DNA from 3 places in the Cellulosilyticum sp. ST5 genome. Region 2 is predicted to be linked to each of the others. Evidence: a T-box and tRNA genes for the amino acid it is inferred to sense, from the RefSeq annotation. Region 2 holds a T-box; the other regions hold tRNA genes.

Region 1 (7,850 bases), 720 kb from region 2:
AACTCAAAAAATCATAGTGGTAGTTTGATTATGATTTCGGATGGAGCACCTTCAGATGATTCAGCTTCCAATATCCCTGGCTTAGTAAGTAACTATGTCCAAAATAATATCCCTATTTATACCATAGGTATGATGTATGGCGATAATTCTGCTGAGCAGTATTTAATAGATATAGCTAATCTTACAGGTGGGCAGCATTATAGTACTTCTGATACGACTATGATAGCAGGTGCTTTTGGACAAATTCGTTATGACGAGGGCAAAAGAGAACTTATGACTGAGCGTTCTGATGAAAAAGCAGAGGTAACGCTTTATATGGTTCTTAGAGTAGGCTTTTTAACTATTTTAGCCTTTCTAATGGCTTTAGCTTTAGGGATTATGTTTGACAATCGTTTCTTGGCTAAAGGCTTGATGATAGGTGGCACTTTAGGAGGTTTAATTGGTGGTATTGTAGTAGAAATGCTATTTAAACAAGGAACAACACCTTACATGGTAAGATTAGGCTATTGGCTTATGTTTGGGCTTTGCCTCGCAACTTTTACAGGCCTTATAACTTTTAAAGATAGTTATCACGGAACAAGGGAGGTTTAAGCTAAAAGATGGAAGTAAAAATGAGTGATAATACGCTCCTTAGGCTCACGGGGCTCAAAGCTGAGGTAAAAGAAGATGAAGTATATCTTAGCTTTAAATGGCCTAGGGAATTGGAGCAAGTTTATATTTACCGTAGAAATCTATTAGAGAAGGAAGATTTTAATAGGGATAAGCCCTATAGAAAATATACTCAAAGTGAATATGTGCGTTTTGGAGGGTTTATAGATTCGCATCCAGGGATGGGACTTATTGAATATGAAGTATGTCCATATGTACAAACACCAGAAGAAACTTATTTGATAAGTAGCGAAGAAGGCAATAATAGAGTACAGGTCATGACTAGAAAAATAGCCATTAGATACATTTTAAAAGAAAGAAAAAAGCTTTTTAGTAATAGTAAGATGGTTCAAATGCAAGTGTTTTGTGAAGTGGATTTACCTAGGGAAGCGCTTTGTTATGTCAAGAAAAAAGGAAGTATTCCTGTTAATAATGAGGACGGTATGCAATTTCAATTTATCTCGGATTTTGTAGCTGGTGATAATCTGCTACCAGAAATAGAAGTTGCTAAGGATGAGTACGTTAGAATTTACTTATCAGATGAAGTAGAGCATAAAGAAGTGTATGGTATTTATAAAGAGTAGAAAAGTATATATATTAAACATTGTTGAGGAAATGAGAGAGGGGACCATCCTCAGGTACTCCGCGCAATATTTTCGCCGTCACTAAGTTCATTTATTTGGATGAACGCCCACAAACTCGGCTATGCCTCAAACACGTGGGCTAAAAACCATCCAAAACACTCACTAAGTGACGGCTGAAAATACTTCGAAGTCGTCCCTTGAGGACAGCCCCCTCTCTCATTTCTAACAGCAATCATGTGTTAAATATAACTTTAATATAACTTAAAGATAAAAAAGGTGTGTAATTAAATATTGAAAGGAGTGAAGAAATGGGTTTGTTTAAAAGTTTATTTGGCGGGAGGAAAGAAGAAGCACCTGTGCAAAAGAAATTTCCTATTGTATGCCCGCATTGTTTTAATAAATTTAGTCCAGATACAGTCGTCTTTAGAGCAGCTCATTCAAAGGAAGAAGATGAAGAGTATTGTCTTCAAGAAGATGCTAAGCTGAATGAATACTTAGAGCGCTTTGGCTTAGAGGGAAGTGAGGAACTAGAAGCTGTTCTTAATCCTTATTTGGTACCAGCAGAAAATAGGCATTATGTAGATGATGTACTCATTAGCATGAAAGACAAATATAACGTAGAAACAAAGAAGAGATTATGTCCTTATTGTCACAATGATTTGCCTTATTCAGCAGGGCGTGCTCCAAGTAATATCATTGCTATTATCGGAGCCTCTCAAGTAGGGAAGTCTGTTTATATGGCCTCGCTTATTAATACTTTAGAAAACGTTACAGCGCATAACTTTGAAGCAGCTTGTTTACCAATCAATAGTGATACAAGTAGACGTTTTCGTAGTCAATATTTAGATCCTTTATTCTTGCAAAATAGTTTAATAGAATCTACCCAAAAGGAAAGAAAACAAGAACCCTTTATTTTTCAATTTAAGTTCAAGGATCCTTCTAAAGCACCGTTAAGCTTGGTATTCTTTGATGTAGCAGGAGAAGGAATGGTAGAAGAGGAATATTTAGCTCTTTATGCTAATCATATTAGAAATGCAGAGGGGATTTTGTTCTTAGTGGATCCATTACAGCTCTCTACTATCAGACGTAAGTTAATACTTAATCAAGATGACAATGGAGGAGATTTTACTTCTCAATATCAAGAATCTAGAGATGTAGTTGTAACCCTTGCTGAACATTTTATTGGAAGCCAGGAAGATGGGAAAACTAGTATACCAACAGCTGTTGTGATTACTAAAAGTGATATGCTTACTTCTTTAGCAGAAGAAGAAGGGGAATATATTAAACCTAATAGTAATGTATTTGAAAATTATATCCACAAGGGTTATTTTAACTTAAATGAATATGAAAATATTAATGGCGAAGTACAACGTTTCTTAGAAAAAGTAGATCTTGCTTTTAAAGACGCCGTAGAAGTACATTTTAAAAATGTCTCTTATTTCGCAGTGTCTTCACTAGGACAAAATCCAGTAGAAGGAAAATTAGAAAAGGTGATTCAACCTATGCGTATTGATGAGCCATTTTTATGGCTATTATATAAATTAGGTTATATAAGTAGCAATGAAGGGGTGAAATAAATGATTGAGCAACAATATTATACAAGGGAACGTGGTGGTCTGTTCTCAAAAACAGATGGTTATGATACCATTGCCAAGTCTCCTAAGCTCAAGCTAGAATTTATTAAAAAATATCTTCATCCATTATGTAGCTATGATAGCCCTAGCGAACTACAAAAAAGTGGGGAGGAAGATGAGACTAAATATCCCCCCAATCTTGTGATTATGCCAGTAGCTTCAGGTGAACTCATTATCGGACAAGCGGTCTATAAAAGTAAAGACTTTACAGGTCTTCGTTCTACATTCTTCATGCATAATTATGTGCTATCAGCCAATGAAAAACACCGTTATGTAAAAGAACCAGAAAAGTTATTTGGTATTACCCAGTTTCAAACAGCTTATGATATAGGCTTAGGATCAGAGCTTCCAACTTTAGCAGCTATTCCTTATGAAGGAAATTCAGTATTATTTAAGGATAGAGCACGCCTCTTAAGTGAGCTAAAAATGGATGAAATACTTTTTGAAAAGCTTTTAGCTGCCATTTTTACTGCAGCGAGCTCAAAGAAAAAGGTCTTTATTGTTTTAGATGTTCCTATTTCTGAACTGGGGACTTATGCCAAGGCTTTACTTTATCATGTGTACCTTAGTTTGCCTTGGAGCGTAACAGAGGAATTAGGTGTAAGCACCTATTCACGTAGCAGCGAAGCTAAAAAGAATATTCATATTACCTTTTTAGAGAAGGATGTACTTCGTTATGATGGAAAAGTAACAAAGGAATTTGTATTAGATTTCGTGAGTCAAAAGTTCTTAAACTTAGATGAGACCACTCATTTAGATCCTTATTTTAAAGTGGCAGCTATGTTTAGGTCGATAAAGCCATTATGGGAAAAATTTAATAGCTATGGTGAGCAGCTCTTAAATGCCATGAAGGACAAGGGAGAGAAGACCCTTAGCTTTTATAACCGTACGGCTACTTTATTTGTTATCTATGCGTATTTGTCTAATCATAAGCCTTATGTATTAGAGGAAGGTAGAGAAAGACAAGGATTTTTAACAGAAGCACTAAGTTATTTAAACCTACCTATTGGAGATGAGTTTAAGAGAGAACTCATAGAGGTGATTGGATATGCAATCAGTAGCTTAGAAGCTAGTTTAAGAGGTGGAGTGCTTCTAAGTCAGGAAGAAATAGTAGCTATGCTGAAATTTAAACTTAAGGTTAATCAAGGCAGTAAAACTAACTTTGAAGATATGCTACGTATTTTATTAGAAGCCATAGAAGTAGCTAGAAGAGAAAATAATGGAGCTTATATAAAAGAAATCTTTGCTAAAGCAAGCAAGGAAACAGCGCTTTATCAAAGTTTATTTGGAAAATTATATAGTAGAGAAGAATTAAAAGAACAAGTGGCTTATACCTATATAAAAGAAGCATTTGAGGGTATTAATAACCTAGATGCTTTTATTACTCAGGTAAAACAATTTGAGCCTATAGAAAGTATTTTGTTTACTGATGTTTATTACTCTAATTTAGTGAAAACGAGATTTATGGACTGCTTAAGGGCAGCTAGCAATAAAGTCAAGCTATTAGAAAAAGTCCAGCAGTGGTGTGAAAAGCATCAAGGGCGTTTATATGAAGAACTTGTTGTTTTAGCAGAAGAACATTTCTTAAAGCATATACGTTTAGAAGCAATAGAGTCTGAAGTAGCTTTATGTCATATTACATTTAAACATATTTATGATGATGAAAATTATGAAGCTATTAAAGACTATCAAAAGCTGAAGACAAGTCTCGAGGCAATGAGTCCGAAGCATATCAAAGTAAATAAAGCTGTACAAAAACAAATTCAACACTTTTATAAACAAACTGTAAAAAAAGAAGATTTTTATATGTTAGTGTATGCATTTCTTGAGCCAAACAAAGAGGCTTATAGTGAGGAAATGTGGCGTTTAAATTTAACCAAAGTTCTGGAATATTTGTATCCTATTAGCCCTGCTATCATGCTAGATTTTATTATTTGGAGTAAGGGACAAGAAATTTATATGAATAAGACCAGCTTTGATACAACAGTGATTCGTTTCTTTACTAAACTTAAAGAAAAAGAGGGTAAGTGGCCTAAAGAACTAGCTAAACAAAAGTTAGAAGGTCAATTAAAAACAAAGACTTTATATGCTAAGCTGAATAAAGCAATGCAACCAGCCATTATAAAGCTACTTAGTCAATATGGGAAGACAATAGCTATAACCGGCATGATTCTAATAGGTTGTGCAGGGGTAGGCATAGGAGGTTACTTTGCTTATAATTATTACCTAGCGCCACCACCTATTATAGATACAACAGCAGCAGAATTAGAGCAAAGTATTAAACTACCAGTAAATGAGCTGGGATTACCCGAAGACCAAGTGAAAGCTCAGCTTAAGCTTTTAGAAGAAAATAATAAAAAGCAAAACGAAACTGATGAAACTAATAAAGACAAGCAAGGTGAGGTAGATGTAAAAGAAGAAAAAACTCAGCCATCAGTAAATGATAAGGAACAAGTAAAGACCCCAGCAGAAACTAAGACTAAGTCTGAAACACCAGATACATCGCAAAATGACAATAAGAAGCAAGAAAATACTTCATCTCATACAGGAAACTAAATAAGTTGAAAAGTGATTGGAAAAATATATAATATTTAAACTATGGTAAAAGACAAGTTTTTATAAAAAAAAGACTAGACGAACCCGATACTTTCTGTTATTATAATCAAGTATCAGGTTTGCGGGCGTGGCGGAATTGGCAGACGCACTAGACTTAGGATCTAGCGCCGCGAGGTGTAAGGGTTCGACTCCCTTCGCCCGCATAATAAAAAGACGTATTCATTTTAAATGAATACGTCTTTTTTTGTTTGAATAAAATAGTTTTTTATTAGATGAAGTGAGAAGATATTCTTCTCACTTCATCTGTGTTTTATTAAAATTTATTAATTTTACGATATTGCAAAGGAGAAACACCAAGAAGTTGTTTAAAGACTCGCCCAAAGTGAGTAGAGTTGCTATAACCCACTGCTATGGCAATTTCTAGTATACTTAAATTAGTTTTTTGAAGAAGCTCTTCACTAGCACGTATACGAACAGTATTAACGTATTGAGTGAAATGGAATCCTGTTACTTCATTAAAGGTTCTAGAGAGATAGTAACTATTCATATAAAACAGATTAGCTATTTTATCTAAAGATAGGTCTTCTTTATAATGAATGTTAATATAGCTAGTGATTTCAGATATTTTTTTGTGTAGGCTACTTGGAAATTCTAAGTAGCTATTTTTAATTTCAGGAGAAAACCTACCTAGAAAAATAAGAAGCTCTAATAAGTAAACCTTTGTACAAGAAGTATAGCCCTCTGAGCGTTGGGTATCTTCTTCTAGCATACAGTAAAGTAACTTTTCTATAAAAAGTTGTTCTTTAGGACCTAGATTAAACACAGGAGTGGTTTTTTCAAAGCATTGAAATAAATCAAAGTCGTCAACAGCTTCTTTAAATGTTTTTAGATAGCTAGGATCGAAGTAAATTAAAATACGCTCATGAGTATTGCCTCCAGCTTGCAGTGTTTTATGTAGTTCATAACTATTAATAAGAGCAATATCACCTTTTTTGAGATAATAAGAACGGTCTTTAATGAAATAATAACGTTCACCTGAGAGTTGGTAATAAATTTCATAATAGCTATGATAGTGATTAGATGGCATATTAAGTGCTGTTTCGCGCTTAACATATTCAATGATATAGCCGCTTTGCTTGATAGGATCTTGTTTGTCACTCATCGAAGATGCACCTCCTTGTTAAGTATATAATATATAATTTTAAATAGGAACAAAAAAAGACTAATTTAAAGAAAAAGAACAATAAATACAGAGAAATATAAAAATAATAAAGGTACAATAAAGATATATGATAGGGGAAAGGAGCCTAAAAAAGATGAAGTACATTGAAGATAGAGTCGAAGATATACAAATCACCTATATTGGTGGGGGGTCTAGAGGTTGGGCATGGCAACTGATGAGTGATTTGGCAAGAGAGCCACAATTAGCGGGGACAGTAACGCTTTATGATATTGATTATGAAGCAGCATTGCAGAATGAAAAAATAGGTAATCGCCTAAAAGATAGAGAAGATGTCAAAGGTAAGTGGCAATATAGGGCAGATAAAAGCTTGGAGAGTGCTTTAAAGGGAGCGGATTTTGTTGTGATTTCCATTTTGCCAGGTACTTTTGATGAGATGGCTTCCGATGTACACGCACCAGAAAAATATGGGATTTATCAATCTGTTGGGGATACAGTTGGCCCAGGGGGACTTATTAGGGGATTAAGAACCGTCCCTATGTATGTGGAGTTCGCAAAAGCTATAGAAAAGAATTGTCCTGAAGCTTTCGTTATTAACTATACCAATCCTATGTCTTTATGTGTAAAAACGCTTTATGAGGTATTTCCACGGATTAAAGCATTTGGTTGTTGCCACGAGGTATTTAATGCACAGAATTTATTAGCAGCAGCATTAAAGGATATAGAGGGCATAGAGGGCGCTACAAGAGAAGAAATCAAGATAAATGTCAAGGGAATTAATCATTTTACCTGGATTGATGAGGCTTCTTATAAAGGATTAGATTTAATGCCAATCTACAAGCAGTTTGTAGACAAATATTATGAAAACGGTTTTGAAGAAGGGAAAACAGGAAATTGGATGAATGACTTCTTTGAATCAGCTAATAGAGTGAAGTTTGATCTTTTTAAGCGATACGGTATTATTGCAGCAGCAGGAGATAGACACCTAGCTGAGTTTATGTCAGGTAACTGGTATATAGAGAATCCAGAAACAGTTATGGATTGGAAATTTAGTTTAACACCTGTTAGCTGGAGAAAAGAGGATTTAAAAGAAAGATTAGCTAAAAGCAAGAGACTTGTTAAAGGCGAAGAAGTTTTCGAAGTTAAAGATTCAGGAGAAGAAGGCGTTAGACAAATCAAGGCATTAGTTGGTCTTGAAGACCTAGTAACCAATGTTAACTTGCCTAATGAAGGTCAAATTTTTAATCT
Region 2 (7,850 bases):
TAACAAACATAGTATTGCTCTATAAAATAAAGGTGCTAATCTTTCATAGCACCTTTATTTTTTCTATTTTATTAAAGAACCTTTATAAGCTTCCTTTTATTAAAATGGTATCTCATCGTATATATTCATTCCTATTGTTAAACACACATAAAAAGTAATGATTGCTAATAATAAAGTAGAAAATACAAACCCTTTACTGAAGACTCTTCTACCCTTTTGTTTTTTTCTAGCTTTCTTTTTTTGTTTTTGCTCTGCCATGCACTTATCCTACCTTATCTAAAACTTATCATTCTTATCCTAAATAGATAGTTCTTATTTTGCAAGCAAATCATAGTATGGTCATATTTTATTTGCAATTTGTTTACTTTCTATAACGTTCTATTTCTAATGGTTCATTATTTGAAAAAAGATGAGGATTAATGGCTAGCATGTCATTAAGTAACGCTGCCACTCCCTGAGTCTCGCAAATACGAACTGTAGCATCGCCAAACTTTCCTAGGTGCATCACACCTTTTTCCTTAAAATAATCATCTACTTTCCAAAAATATTCTGACCAATGATCACCACAATGTCTTCTAGAAGGCACTGATAGCTCTTCTCCCTTTTCATTAATAACAACTAATGGCTCCATTTCATCTGTCAGACGTCCTTTAATATCTACCCACTCTTCTACGCCGTGTATAAAAGTATTTCTTCTAAGGTCCACTCCTAAAAGCATAATCTGTGCATTTCTATCTAATAATTTTCCCCAAGGAGACTGTCTTGCACAAGGCGTATGCCATAACTCATTATCTTTTATAAAATCTTCTTTATCTTGTCCTATGGCAGCTACTGAATGTGTAGGATGTAGCGATCTTACAACACCTGGCCTTTTTCTAAATAACTCTGGCAAAATGCCTACACATACCTCTGAATGAACTACATCAAATTTAGGATTTTCTGCATTAATATAAGACCACGTATGGGTAGGCAAGACCAATAGCCCTTCCTTCATGTAAATCATTAAGGCGTCTAATACGGTGTCAGCACCACCTTCTACTTCTCCTATACTCTTCATAGAAGAGTGAACTAATAAGGTGCCTCTTGGATTAATCTTTAATTTTTCTAGTGCTTGCAATAAGTCTTGCTTTGTGTAAGCCATTATTATCTTATCCTTTCTACTAGGTATAATATGTATCTTATGTCTACCATATCATGAGTCACCTTACTTAGCAAACTTTTCTAGCTATTCATTAAAATACTTTATATTTTTACCAAAAATTCTTCATCTTTTTCGGCTCTTTGACAGTTATTAATCCTTGTATTAAGATGAGTAATAAGATTAACACAAAGGAGCCTTATTATGAAAAAGTCAAATATATTAGTCATAGGAAGCTTAAATATGGATTGGATTATTGAAGTGGATCATACCCCTATAGCTGGTGAGACCTTACTAGGCCATTTTGCAAAAGAAGTTCCTGGTGGTAAGGGGGCTAATCAAGCTTATGCTGCTTCTAGCTTAGGTGGTCATGTGACTATGCTAGGCGCTGTAGGCAAGGACCCTTCCGGTGAAAAGCTCCTACAAAGCCTTCAAAAAGCAGGTGTAAATACCTCTCCTATTCAAGCAAATTCAGAAACGGGCTCTGGTATGGCCATTATCTATCTTAATAAGATGGGTAATAATTCTATCGTAGTACTCCCTAATGCCAATAACACAGTAACAAAAGAAGTGATCATGGCTCATGATGAGCTCTTTAAAGTAGCCGACATTATTATGCTACAATTAGAAATTCCTTTAGAAGCTGTCTATGAAGCTGCTACCTTAGCACACAAGTATCATAAGACCATTATCCTTAATCCAGCACCTGCCATTAGTCATTTACCTAATGAAATACTAAGTAAAATTGATTATATAACCCCTAACGAAACCGAATTGAGCACTTTAACAAATCAACCTGTTACTACAGTAGATGATGCTATTATTGCTGCACAAACTTTACTTCGCTCTGGTGTTAAACATGTCATTACGACTTTAGGTGAAAAAGGCGCCGTTTTAGTCACACTAGAAGAAGCTCGTCACTTCCCTGCACTCAGTGTCAAGGCAATCGATACAACTGCTGCTGGAGACTCCTTTAATGGTGCCTTAGCTGTTTATCTTGCTGAAGGAAAATCCATTGAAGAAGCTATTGTCTTTGGTAATCAAGTGGCTGCTATAACAGTTACTCGTGAAGGTGCTCAAAGTTCAATTCCTTTCCGAGAAGAAATACTACCCACTACAGAAAACTTATAAAATTTTATGATAATCTCATATCTATTTACAAAGTAAAAAGACATGTTACTTAGAAGTAACATGTCTTTTTACTTTGTATTTTATTATTTAGCTACAAGGTTAACAATACGTCCTGGAACATAAATTTCTTTAACCACCGTCTTACCTGCTAACTTATCAGCAATAAGCTCTTTTGCTTTTGTAATTGCTTCTTCTTGACTTGCTTCTGGAGAAATCATCATACGTGCAGCAATTTTTCCTGTGATTTGAACAACGATTTCTACTTCATCTTCTTTCATTTTTTCTTCATCGTAAGTTGGCCATGTATTTTCAAATACGCTGCCGCTTCCGCCTACTTTAGCCCAAAGCTCCTCACTAATATGTGGCACAAATGGTGCTAAAAGAATAACAAGAGCCTTAAGTGTTTCATTAGCAAGGCCTCCTTGTTTCTTTTGAAGGTCAAGAAGCTCATTAGTGTATTGCATGAAACCACTTACTACTGTATTTAAGTTGAAGTTTTCCATACGCACTGTAATATCGCGAATAAGTTTATGGCGAATTCTTTCCATATCTTTTGTTTCTGCTACTGCAGTGTTTTCATCCACTAATTTCCATACTTTATTAAGGAAACGGTAAACCCCTTCAATACCTCTATCATCCCATTCAGAATCAAGTTCTGGTGGTCCAATGAAGAGTTCATACATACGAAGTGAGTCACAGCCATATTTCTCAACAAGCTCATCTGGAGAAACAACATTTCCTTTTGATTTACTCATTTTAGCGCCAGCTTTAGTTACCATACCTTGGTTGAAGAGACGTTTGAATGGTTCTTCAAAGTCTACTACTCCAATATCAAATAAAAATTTAGTATAGAAACGAGCGTAAAGAAGGTGAAGAACAGCATGCTCGATACCACCAACGTACATATCTACTGGTAGCCATTTTTTCATATCTTCTTTGCTAATAAGCTCCTCATCATTGTGTGGGTTTGGATATCTTAAGAAGTACCAAGATGAACCAGCCCATTGTGGCATTGTGTTTGTTTCACGTTTAGCTGGACCACCACATTTTGGACAAGTTGTGTTAACCCACTCATCAATAGCTGCAAGTGGAGATTCACCTGTACCTGTTGGCTCATAGCTTTCTACATCTGGAAGACGAATTGGAAGGTCTTCTTCTTTAACCCCTACAATACCACAGCAGTCACAGTGAACAACTGGGATTGGTTCTCCCCAATATCTTTGACGTGAGAATACCCAGTCACGAAGCTTGTAGTTAGTTGTTTTCTTACCAATATTTTGTGTTTCAAGGAACTCTGGAATGGCTTTTTTAGCTTCTTCAGATGGCATGCCATTGAAATCTCCTGAATTAATCATGACACCAGCTTCTGTGTAAGCCTCAGTAAGCTCTTCTTCTTCTCCTGACTTAGAAATAACCTGGATGATTGGTAAATCAAATTTCTTAGCAAAAGCAAAGTCTCTATCATCATGAGCTGGTACACACATGATGGCACCTGTACCATAGTCAGAAAGTACATAGTCAGAAATCCATACTGGAATTTTTGCTCCATTAAGAGGATTGATTGCATATCTACCTAAGAATACACCTGTTTTTTCTTTGTCAGCCATACGGTCTACTGATGATTTTGTAGAAGCATCAAATACATATTTTTCAACTTCAGCTTTTTGGCTTTCTGTAGTAAGTGCCATCACTTTTGCATGCTCTGGTGCCATTACCATAAAGCTTGCCCCATAAAGTGTATCTGGTCTAGTGGTGAAAACTTTAATCTTTTCATCTGTACCTTCGATTTCGAAGTCGATTTCAGCACCATAGCTTTTACCAATCCAGTCAGCTTGCATCTTTTTAACTTTTTCTGGCCAATCAAGACCATCTAAGTCATTAAGAAGTCTTTCTGCATAATTTGTAATTTTAAGCATCCATTGACGAAGGTTTTTCTTCGTAACGGTACTGCCACAACGATCACAACAGCCTTCTTTTACTTCTTCATTTGCAAGACCTGTTTTACATGATGGACACCAGTTGATTGGCATCTCTTTTTCATAAGCAAGTCCATTTTCAAACATTTTAAGGAAAATCCATTGTGTCCATTTGTAGAACTCTGGATCTGTTGTATTAACTTCCTTATCCCAGTCATAAACAGCACTGATATCGTGAAGTTGACGTTTGAAGTTTGCAACGTTTTCTGCTGTAGCAATAGCTGGGTGTACTTTCTTTTGGATGGCATAGTTTTCTGCTGGAAGACCAAAGGCATCCCATCCCATTGGGTGAAGGACATAGTGGTTTTGAAGAATTTTATAGCGGCTCCATACATCTGAAAGTACATAACCTCTCCAGTGACCTACGTGAAGACCATTTCCTGATGGATATGGGAACATATCTAAACAGTAATAAGGCTTTTTACCTTCTGTTTCAACATTAACTGGGTGCTCTTCCCAATGTTTACGCCATTTTTGTTCAATCTCTTTGTGATTGTATTGCATTGTTTTGCCTCCTTAGGTATTGTGTTTAAATCACTATAACATGTACAATTACTATTTATAATAGTGGCTATATAGTGATGTTTTTCCTTTAGTAAATAGCATCAAAAAAACCTTCCGACTCTTAGATATTCCAAGAGACGAAAGGTTCTATTTCCGCGTTACCACTCTTATTTGCAGGGAATCCCCTACACACTCAAACTTCTATAACGGGAAGACCCGCCATGACCTACTATGAGTTCAGCCTGGAACTTAGCGACGAGTTCACAAAATCCATTTTACTACTTCACACCACCCAGTAGCTCTCTGATAAAACGACTTTCCTACTACTTCGCATCATTGTTTTTAATGTATACTATTTTTATAAGGCAAATTTTATCATACTTAATGATGAAAAGCAACGGTTTATTGAGGATATTAACATAATGTAGTACACTTTATTCTTCATTTTCTTCTTCGTTTTTCTCTAGTGTCCTTTTTTTCTTATTATTTCTTTTATAAAGGTTAACACCAATTAGTATAACAGGGATAATTATGACAACAAAAGGTAGAAGTCCTGTAACTAAAATGATGAGCCCTTTACCTATTTCCATTAAGGTATTCATAGAGCCTTTAAACACTTCTTCTACTTGCTTACCAAAGGTTGGATCTACTACTTCTTCCTCTACTACTATTTCTTTTACTTCTTGCACTTGAATAGAAAGCGTACCCATATCTACTAAAGCATCATAGTGCTGAAGTGTACCACTTAGATTTTCTATTTCATAAGTAACATTACTAACTTCTTGTTCTAATTCAAATAGTTCCTGAAGCGTCCCTGATTTCTCTAGAAGTTTTAGTAAACGGTCATATCTTGCTTTTAATGTCTTTAACCTGATTTCTGTATCTACATAAGCACTTGTCACATCTTCACTATTGCAAGATAAGTAAGATACATTACCAAATTCACTTCCCCGATTGACAAAAACATCAAACTGGGCCTGTGGCACTCTCACTGTTAAAGTAGCTGTTCGGTTATTAGAATCCTTATTGTAAAAGCTACTTCCTTGAATATTCGAACTTTCTATGTAACCCCCTAAGCTGATTACACAGTTCGTTAAGCTTTCAACCGTTTGACCAAAGTGCTCTGTTTGAATCTCCATATTTCCTGTTTTAATCACTTTACGATTATACGTTGAGGTGGTATTAATTTTCGGATTCTCACCAGTATACCCCGCTGCATCTTGGACTGCTTTTTCTTCGCTAGTAACTGAAGATTCATTGCTAGTATAGGCTGCTTCTTCTTGTGGTGCTGCATAAGCATTCTCAGCAGGTACAGCAGCTGTTTCACTTGCAGACTTACTACCACAGCCATTAACTAATACCATGCTACTTATTCCTACTACAAACATTAGTTTTTTAAATTGATTTCCCCATTTTTTCATCACTTGACTCCCCCTCAATATTTATTTAATTCTTTAGACGTAAAAAGAACAACTGAGTTCCCCATTTTATTTAAATTTTCAAAAATATTTTATTTTTCATTAGGGATTCCACTTGCAACCCACATATATAGAAGTGTAAAAACAAATTAAATAACTTCCCTCGGCATAATCACCGCAGCATCAACCTGAGGAACTGACCGGGTCGACCAAGTCTCAATCTATTGTTATAGGTACCTCTGGCTCTAAGGAAAATGTTCACTTGTGCGCTGACAGGGAGGCGCCACTTATAAGTTATCGAGTGCGTTTTTATATCTATAGCAGTACCAACAAACAAAGTTTCAAACCAGAGTCTTAAGGCCTAAGCTTCCTCTCATAAAGGTGCGCCGGCTAAGACTTTTAAGAGCTCCTCACTCATTGGTTTAGCTTTCATAATACCTAAAGTATACCTCTTCTTATAGCATCTATATGCTGAGGAGCCATTATTATGCCTTTGATGAGGCTTACTGAAGGAAAAATGAAAGTTAAACTAGAGTCTGGGAGACAAAAAGGGAATCATGCATGTATGCCAATGTCATTAAGTTAACATTGTGATAGAAACGCATCCCTAGGAAAAGAAGTTGAAGATTTATTTCTTCAGCTTCTTTTTCTATTTCCAGGTACCACAAATAGACAGATTTGCATCTGCCTCAAAATTTATATTCTTTTACAAAAATTTATGCTACTCTATAAAGGAAGCCATGAAAAATCTTAACAATTAAGTTTCGTTCCCTATGCCTATCAGGTCTTATAGGAATGAGATTTTTTGCAATTATGGCTTCTACATCAGGTGATGTTGCTTTTCCATGATAGAATAACCTACACATATGCACTGCAACTGAGAAATTTGCTTTATATGTATGCTTTCTTTGCTTTTTTTCAATGACTACGTGGGAGGTAATCATTTCTGCAAAGTTATACATTATCATATGTGCATAGATTTCTTGTTGGATACACATCACCTTTTTTGAATGAAAATCTAACATTCCAATCGTATATTTCAAATCTCGAAAAGATGTTTCAATCTCCCAACGAGAAGCATACAGTTTTTTTACCTCATCAGGAGGATACTTTTCACTATTTAGATTTGTAACTATTGTTTCATAGGAAGTTTCTGAAATAGGAAATCTCACTATTCGGAAGTGTAATTCATAGAATTTAGCAGGTTCAGATTTCTTGTTTTTAAGTGGTAAATAATCAAACGGTTGGGCTGAAGAAACACTTCGATAATGATTTTTGTCTTTGAAAAGTTCTTTGACTGCATTCGTTTTCTTTCTTGTAAGTTTTAAAGAAATATCAATATCAAAACAGTCTGTTTTGGGTAAATCCAATCCATTCTTTATACCATTAATTCCATCTTTGACACGAATAAGAAAGAACCATCCTTTTTCTTGAATGTGAGCCATGCTGTTGAAAGATTCATAACCTCTATCAGCTATCACGAGTGCTTTAGGAATTTCAGAACGATCAACCATTTCTTGTAGAGCGTTATGTTCATTCTTTTCTTTAGATTTTTGTATTATCACATCATGATAAATAGAATAATTTATATTATACAACGCATTTATATGCAGAAGATTATATGATTTTCTTCCATCTTTTCCAGAATGAAATGAATTTAAATCATCAGGATTGGTAGGAATC
Region 3 (7,850 bases), 160 kb from region 2:
GCTACAAATTAAAAATAAAGAAATAAATAATCACCCTCATCGTAACCTCTGCATCTTCTGGACTAAATACACTTACAATAGCTAGTATTGCAAACCACTCATACCATCTCTCTATTACTTTTAACACGTGTCTTGTACCACTAAGCATGTTACTTTTCCTCTCTGTTCAATATCTCTCTCCATTCCACCATTTTCCCAATATAAGTATGATATAAAAATTGAGTTCTCTAAACTATGATTCATATCGAAAAAATCATGTTTCATGCATCGGTCGGTTTTTGCGACGAATTTATGATAACTTGAAGATGTGAAGCAATATCTTTATGTGAAGCAAAAATTCGTAAAGGAGGAACATGATTATGAAAAAACGATTTAGAGCAAGCTTATCACCGATATATCCTTTATTCCCTAGGGCAATGGGATGCTCAGTAACCATAGGATGAAATATCTTTGAATCGTTTGCTGAAGTGGGCTCTACAAAACCACATACATAATAGAATTACCTAGATTAAATTTATGGAAAAGATACTAAGGAGGATTAAGAAATGAGAAAACGTATTTTTAGTGTATTTCTCACGCTATGTATGGTGTGTACCTTGCTGCCAGCCCAGCTTACCTTTGCGGCATGGACTGGATCATGGAATGGAAGTTGGTATGGAACATGGGATGGACAAGCTGCGGAACTTAGTGACAATATTGGCTTTAATTATGGGGTAGGTGGACACTTATTAGTCACCATGCCTACCACTACATCTAGCTGCTATACTTTTGGAACAACCTCGTCAGACGGACTGACCATTACAGAAACTGCCGCAAATACTGACACATTACCTAATTCAGGTTGGAACTGGGCGGTTAAAAAAGATGCTGATCAGGGAGGACTTCCTACCTATACCTTAATCCTTAGCGGTGCCAACATTACATCAAAAAGTGGGGATGCTGTAATGATAGGAAAATCCAGCGGTAATACTAAGGTTATGAATTTAAACCTTGTTATAAAGGGAAATAACGAGGTGACAGCTCCCACAACTGCTATTGCCATCTATAACAACAAACGTGTTACTGTTAGTGGGAATGGAAGTCTAACGGTGAATGGAGGAAGTTTAGGCTTTTTTGCAGACTTGACAGATGCCCTTGAGATAGGGGATCAGGTTAAGCTCAATGCCACAGGAGGTACAGGTGCTGGACTTCAGGCTTTGAAAGGTACATTAACTATTTCGACCCGTGGTGAGGGGCAAGCAGTAACAAGGTCCGATACAAAAGATGCAAGAGCAATTAAGGCAAAGACTATTGTAATTGACCCTAATGTAGAACTTTATGAAGGAGATATCGGCTCTTATGATAATTGGGGTGAGTCAATAAAAGCAGCAGATTCACCAGCTAAATGGAAAAGAAAGTATAACTTAGCAACAGACTCTGACAGCTATATCCTTCCCGCTGCACAGGTGGGTTATGGTGCACAATCACCAGTTACAGTGACAATAAGTAATGGCGATGATAAAGTAGCAACAGGGGAGCTCTTAGTTCAGTTTGAGAATGGCGGTGCAAGCAACTTTGAATTAAATAAAACAACTATAAGTGATATTGCAGAAAGTGGAAATACGACAGTGGAAGTAACACCTAAAACAGGACTAGCTGTAGGCACTTATACGGATACACTTCAAATAAAAGCTGATGGACGCATAGTCAAAGAGATTCCATTAAACTTCAGTGTGACGCAACAGCTTACCTATACGATTACGGCAACAGCAGGTGTAGGTGGAAGTATTTCACCTGCTGGGAATACTGAAGTTAATAAAGGAGAAAATCAAATCTATAGCATTACGCCAAACAGTGGTTATGCTACTGAGGATGTAAAGGTGGATGGTGTAAGCAAAGGAGCTCTTTCAAGCCATACCTTTAGTGATGTACAAACAAATCATACCATTGAAGCAACCTTTAAGGCTGTTAGCAGTGGGGGTTCTTCTTCAGGTGGAGGCGGAGGTAGTGCCTATACCCCTAGCTATACGGTCACCACTGATACTTCTAAAACAGAGCATGGTCAACTGGTGTTAGAAAAAGGAAAAGCGACTGCAGGTGAAATAGTAAAACTTACCCCTAAGGCAGAAGCAGGCTATGAAATAGATACACTAGTAGTAAAGGATGAAAAAGGCAACATCATTGAAGTTACTAAAAATGCAGATGGCACCTATTCCTTTAAGATGCCTAGCGGTAATGTAACCGTAGAAACCACCTTTAAGGAAAGTCAAAAGAAACCTGTTGTACCTCCTATGAATGAACAACCTGTAACATGGGTAAATACCTTTAACGATGTTGCAGAAACAAATTGGTATTATGATGCGGTGAAGTTTGTAAATGACAAGAATCTTTTTGAAGGAAACAGTGAAAATAGCTTCGCACCTAAACAATTATTGACAAGAGCTATGGTTTGGACCGTAATAGGCCGTTTAGAAGGTGCAGAGTTATCCGGAATTAATGTATTTGAGGATGCACGTACTTGGGCAATAAAAAGTGAAATCTCAGACGCTAGCAACCCAAGTGGTAATGTGCCAAGAGAGCAATTTGTGACCATGCTTTGGAGGTACTACGGCTCACCAAAAGCAAATGCTACGTTAGTAGGCTTTAATGATGCCAATGAAATTGACGATTATGCGAAAGAAGCCATGGCATGGGCAGTGGAAAAAGGTATTATAATAGGTAAAGGTAATGGGCTGCTTGCTCCTAATGACAATGTTACAAGAGCAGAAGCTGCTACTATTCTCATGGCTTATTATAAAAAGTATGAAAATAAAAAGCATTCATCTTAAACAACTTAAATTCTAATTTACTTAGATTATTAAAAACTTCTCATGTGTTAACAGAAACAGTGACTTAAAATCACTTTTAGGTCAAACAAAACTTTTACCTTATGTCCCCTAGGGGCATAAGGTAAAAGTTTTGTAAGCATTACAACAAATAAATAATTGCATCTGATTAGAGACTATACTCATCTTCAGAGTATAAAGTGTATTTACGAAAAGACGTATCATAAAAATATCTCCAACCACAAACTATGGATGGAGATGTAAAAGTTTTTATGGTTTCACCAGACTATTTGACAGGAGGCGGTTCAAACTTCAAACTGACCCGAAAGTCCTCGCATAAAATAACAAAACCCCTCTAAAAACATGCTAATAAGCACGCTAGAGGGGCTTTCCTATGTAAGAATTTGAAAAACATTGAGATTACGTACAGAGAAGGGGACTCGAACCCCCACGCCCTTGCGGGCACTAGAACCTGAATCTAGCGCGTCTGCCATTCCGCCACCTCTGCTTAAAAATAGATGATTTGTCCATCTCTTATTGTAATCACTTTATCTTTATTTTTCAATATAAATTTATACTAGCTAAATAGCTATCTGGTATGGTGCCTAGGCGCCAATAAGAAATGCCCCTGATGCCTAGTAGCTTTGCTAAATCTTCTTTAGCTTCGATACTTCTTGTATTTTCATACCAAATGATATTTCTAACGCCATCTGCTTCATAAATAGCATAAGGATTTTGAGCTATTTCATCATAATAGCTGACTGTTCCTGGTGTATTTAAACGTGTTTCAATCTGAGTATATGTAGGTGTATAGGCAAATGTGTGAATAACCTCTTGATTTTTCATTTGCCACTGCGTACTGGCAAAACTAATTTGAAGTACTAGCTTACTTTTATCTGCAACTGCTGTAGTTGCTTCCCTTAAGGTAGCATAAACTTCATCAATAGGTGTCATAGGTGTCATTACTATTCCTTGCTTTTGTTCATTAACATTTAAGCTTTTAGCTCCATAATCATGTGCCATTAAAATGACACGATCTGCTACTTCTCCAATGCCTTTATAATCATAGCCTTTAAAATAAGTAGTGGGCTGAACAGCCACCATTAAACTTTTTCCTTCTGCTGCTAATGCTATTTTTAGCTCTTTTAAGAAAGTCACATAAGGTGCTTTTAAATCTGCACTTCGTAGCTGTTCAAAGTCAATAGTTAAACCATCAAAACCTCTTTCTACACCATCTTTTTCAATCTTCTTTGTTAAGTTAACTAATGACCTAATCATTTCAGCTCTTTGGGTAGAATCATTAAGTAATTCTCTTATTTGTCCACCTTGGTCTTCGTAATAAACCATTAAGTAGGTCGCTACACCATTAGCTTTTGCTTCGTCTAAAGGTACTTCAAATCCTGAAGGGACTTTAAAATCACCTATTCCATCCGTTACTACAGAAATTTGCTTGTTGGCATCTACAATAACTTCTGACCATCCAAAACTAATCGCATCATAATTTTTAATAAGTGCCATTTGACTGCTAGAACTAATGGCATAAAAAGCATGTTCAAACTGCATATCTGCTTTAATAAGTGCTTCTAAACGGCTTAATATACTTTCAGCTGCTGAGACGCTTAATCCTATTTTAGGCCCGAAGGTCTCACTTCCTGTTCCATTCATTAGACCTAGTGTCTTAACTAAATTAATTTCTCCTTGATGAGTTGTAACATCCTTAAATAACTTTTGCTCTTCATAGTCTTTAGCAACACCCGATAGGCCTAAAGCTTTTACAAGATATACAGCTGCTTCTTCTCTTGTTAGATTTCCTTTTATCTGAGCTGTTTCTTTATAATTAACCTCTAACGTTTGTAAGTGGTTTATAAAAGACTCCTTCTGCATCACAGGATTTTGGATAACAGTACCACCATAGCTTGTTGTTACCAAAAATGTGCCTAATAAAAAACTCACTAGCCATTTCTTATATTTTCTCATTAGTTATCCCCTTTCTCTTCTCCTACCTTTACTATTTTCTTTTTTATTGTATCACGCTTTGACTTATCTAAATATTAAAATTTTATAACTTTAAAAGTTAATGTAAAACTTATCCATTTTTCATCAAATATTAATTTTAATTTTCTGGAAACATGTTATAATAATTTTAACTATTATATAGAAGGAGAAATGTTTTATGTCTAAAGGAAGTTATAGTCCTCATCAATCAAGTATTGCCAACATGGATGCTAACATAATGGCCATTCTTACTTATGCTCTCCCTGTAATTGCTGCTTACTTACCAATCGTTTGGAGAATAGCTTGGCTCATTCCTATCCTTATTTTCTTTATGGAAAAGAAAAGTAACCTTGTTAAATTCCACGCTATGCAATCTGTTGTCCTTTATGTGGTTAGGGTGATTGTCATCAGCATCTTACATGTTATTCCACTCTTGGGTGGTTTAGCTAGTTTTATCGTAGGCATTATCTTTACTTTAATTGCCATCGTTGCCGTTATTGGGGCTTTCAATTATGAAGAGTTCCGTATTCCTTTTATCGGGGATTTTGTGGCACGATTAATTAAATAACCCATTTATCGTATCAATCAAAAACATCAGTTTAATCGTAATCTAAAAAAGGATTGCCCAAAATGGCAATCCTTTTTTAGATTATTTTTCTGTAACCTTGAAGGCTTGTATGGTATGATTAAGCTTTTCCATACGTTCTATTAAGGCTTCTGAGAAAACAGTTAACTGATTCATACTTTCTTGCTGATGTATACTTAGGCTATTCACTTCTTGTGTAGTGGCTGCTGCTTCCTGAGTAACATCCCTAATACGTCCTACCTGCTGCATCACATTTACTTTTGTGCCTTCCATACTATCTACTTGGGTACCAACTTGTAAAAGTTCATTACTCATATGTTGTAAAATATCAATAATACTATAGAATACCTCATAGGTTTCTTTAACCACCTTTTCCTGCGTATTAAAGGTAACTCTGGATTCCTCTACTAAGCTTAAAGTCTCTGACATATGATTTTCCATAGTTGTTAGTGTCTGTCTTACTTCACCTACAGATTGCTTAGACTGATCTGCTAATCTTCTTACTTCCTTCGCCACTACAGAAAAACCTTTTCCAGCTTCTCCGGCTCTAGCTGCTTCAATAGAAGCATTTAAAGCAAGTAAATTAGTTTCCTCACTAATATTTTCTACCATCTGCATAATATGATTAATATTTTTATTAAGTATATTAAGTGCATTCATACTAAGCCCAATTTCTTCTGCCACATTTAATGAATCTGACATCGTAGTATTTAGAGCTTTCATAGTGTCAGAGGCTTTTTCTATCATGGTAGTTGCCCCTGCTGTACTAGCTATAATGTCTGATGTTTTCTGCTTAACCGTATAGATATGCTGAGCTAATTCATTCATAGAACCATTGGTTTTTTGAGTATCTTGAGCTTGTTTCATAGTCCCTTCTGCTAAATCTGAAATGCCTATTGTAAGCTGCTCAATGTTATTAACTGTCTCAAAGATTGTATTTTGTAAAGAATGACTACTTCCTAGGGTATCTGTTACAACATGCTGCGTTTGCTTTAAAAGTTCGCCAGTCTGACGCATCATTTCATTAAAACTATGACACAGTTGTCCTACTTCATCCTTCTTATAACCACTCATTTGTACAGTAAAATCACCTTTCTCGGCTTTCTGCATTAAATTAACAAGCTTAAGGATTGGCTTTGAAAAACTTCTAGCAAAAATATTACCTATGATAAAAGTTAATATAATAATGCCTATTATAAGTAATGCTAATAAAATATTAGCTGACTCTAACTCTGAAGTAAGCGAATTCATAGGAACTTCTACAATGAATTGCCAACCATTATTAATCGGTGCACAAGTTACTAAACGACCATTAATCGGCTCACTCATGGCCTCTGTTATACCCGATGCTATCTGAGCAATATCTTCAGGAATGATGATCTGTTCTTCCTTACTACAAAATAAGATTTTTTGACTTTGATCAGCTAAATAAATAGTCGCACCATCTATCATTTTCATCTCTTGTATAGCAGCTTTAATATTGGCAAGATTAACAACTACAGCTAATGTATAGGTATTAGCACCTTTTTTAGGAATCTTATAGTTATTTGTAAGTAACACCTTATCTTCTGGTAAATTCATATGAGTTATCCATGAAAATGTATTCACCTTATCTTCTTCAATAAAACTGCTGAACTCTTCTGTTGAAAAGTAATCGCTTCTTTTGGTAACGTTTCCATTTTGGGACAAAAATAAAATCTCATCTAAATCACTATTTAGGGCATTTATTCTAAGCAATTGTGCTTGAATCTCATTTTTTGCTTTTACTTGTGTCCCTAGGTCTGTGCTAAAATAATTTTCCACTAACCCACTGTCACTTAACTGAGTTACTGCTATCCCATCTACTGCTTGCTCTATGCTTGACACAAAGTTCTCTACATTTAAAACTGATTGTTTAACGAGTTCTGTACTAAGCTGTATACTATTATGTCTTAAAGCTGATTTCGCCACATTGCTGTATATACCCCCAAGTATAAATACTGCCATTAAAGATATACACAAGCAAAATACTATGAGCCTCGTTTTAATAGATAAGTTTCTTCTTATTGTACTAGTTGGCTTAAATGATTGTTTCTTTCTAGTTTGAAAGGTTAACTGCCTTTTTTTTGAATTAGTTCCTAACCTCTGACCTCTTCTCATTAAATACCCCCTCTTAAAACCACTTCACCTCATTATAGCATATCTTTAATCTTTTTTAAATAATCCAAATATTATTAGCAGTAATCTCTACTCTAAATACAAAAATAAGAGCCTATTATGTTAATTCTAGGCTCTTATCTTGTGTACTTATTTTTCTATCGCCGCTGCAATTTCATTGACCATAGTCATTGTCGATGTAAAGCCACCACCAGCTGTATACCATACAGTTGGATCAAGATAAATGATACGGTCATTTTCACTTGCTGCTGTTTTTTTAATAAGTTCATTATCAAATAGTGCTGGGGCTGACCCTTCTCCTGCTACAA

The links. A T-box is a leader RNA that pairs with one kind of tRNA and senses whether it is charged. The one in region 2 lies ahead of leuS (leucine--tRNA ligase), so its partner is inferred to be a tRNA-Leu.
Region 1: it encodes a tRNA-Leu, which carries the amino acid that the T-box ahead of leuS (leucine--tRNA ligase) is inferred to sense. The anticodon was not compared.
Region 3: it encodes a tRNA-Leu, which carries the amino acid that the T-box ahead of leuS (leucine--tRNA ligase) is inferred to sense. The anticodon was not compared.

Annotation. Positions count from the first base shown of each region.
Region 1 covers NZ_CP132338.1:2,952,926-2,960,775, reverse strand. The annotation lists gene QTL86_RS14595 (vWA domain-containing protein) at 1-591, shown strand, start outside; gene QTL86_RS14590 (hypothetical protein) at 600-1,232, shown strand; gene QTL86_RS14585 (TRAFAC clade GTPase domain-containing protein) at 1,541-2,809, shown strand; gene QTL86_RS14580 (hypothetical protein) at 2,810-5,422, shown strand; tRNA gene QTL86_RS14575 (tRNA-Leu) at 5,544-5,625, shown strand; gene QTL86_RS14570 (AraC family transcriptional regulator) at 5,736-6,584, opposite strand; gene QTL86_RS14565 (alpha-glucosidase/alpha-galactosidase) at 6,739-7,850, shown strand, end outside.
Region 2 covers NZ_CP132338.1:2,237,716-2,245,565, forward strand. The annotation lists gene QTL86_RS10890 (hypothetical protein) at 1-3, shown strand, start outside; gene QTL86_RS10895 (hypothetical protein) at 100-258, opposite strand; gene QTL86_RS10900 (AAC(3) family N-acetyltransferase) at 362-1,141, opposite strand; gene rbsK (ribokinase) at 1,343-2,269, shown strand; gene leuS (leucine--tRNA ligase) at 2,353-4,749, opposite strand; T-box leader at 4,880-5,095, opposite strand; gene QTL86_RS10915 (DUF4349 domain-containing protein) at 5,184-6,170, opposite strand; gene QTL86_RS10920 (IS4 family transposase) at 6,884-7,850, opposite strand, start outside.
Region 3 covers NZ_CP132338.1:2,394,876-2,402,725, forward strand. The annotation lists gene QTL86_RS11745 (hypothetical protein) at 2-127, opposite strand; gene QTL86_RS11750 (S-layer homology domain-containing protein) at 546-2,807, shown strand; tRNA gene QTL86_RS11755 (tRNA-Leu) at 3,230-3,312, opposite strand; gene QTL86_RS11760 (glycosyl hydrolase family 18 protein) at 3,366-4,781, opposite strand; gene QTL86_RS11765 (DUF4870 domain-containing protein) at 4,978-5,367, shown strand; gene QTL86_RS11770 (methyl-accepting chemotaxis protein) at 5,449-7,524, opposite strand; gene QTL86_RS11775 (siderophore ABC transporter substrate-binding protein) at 7,672-7,850, opposite strand, start outside.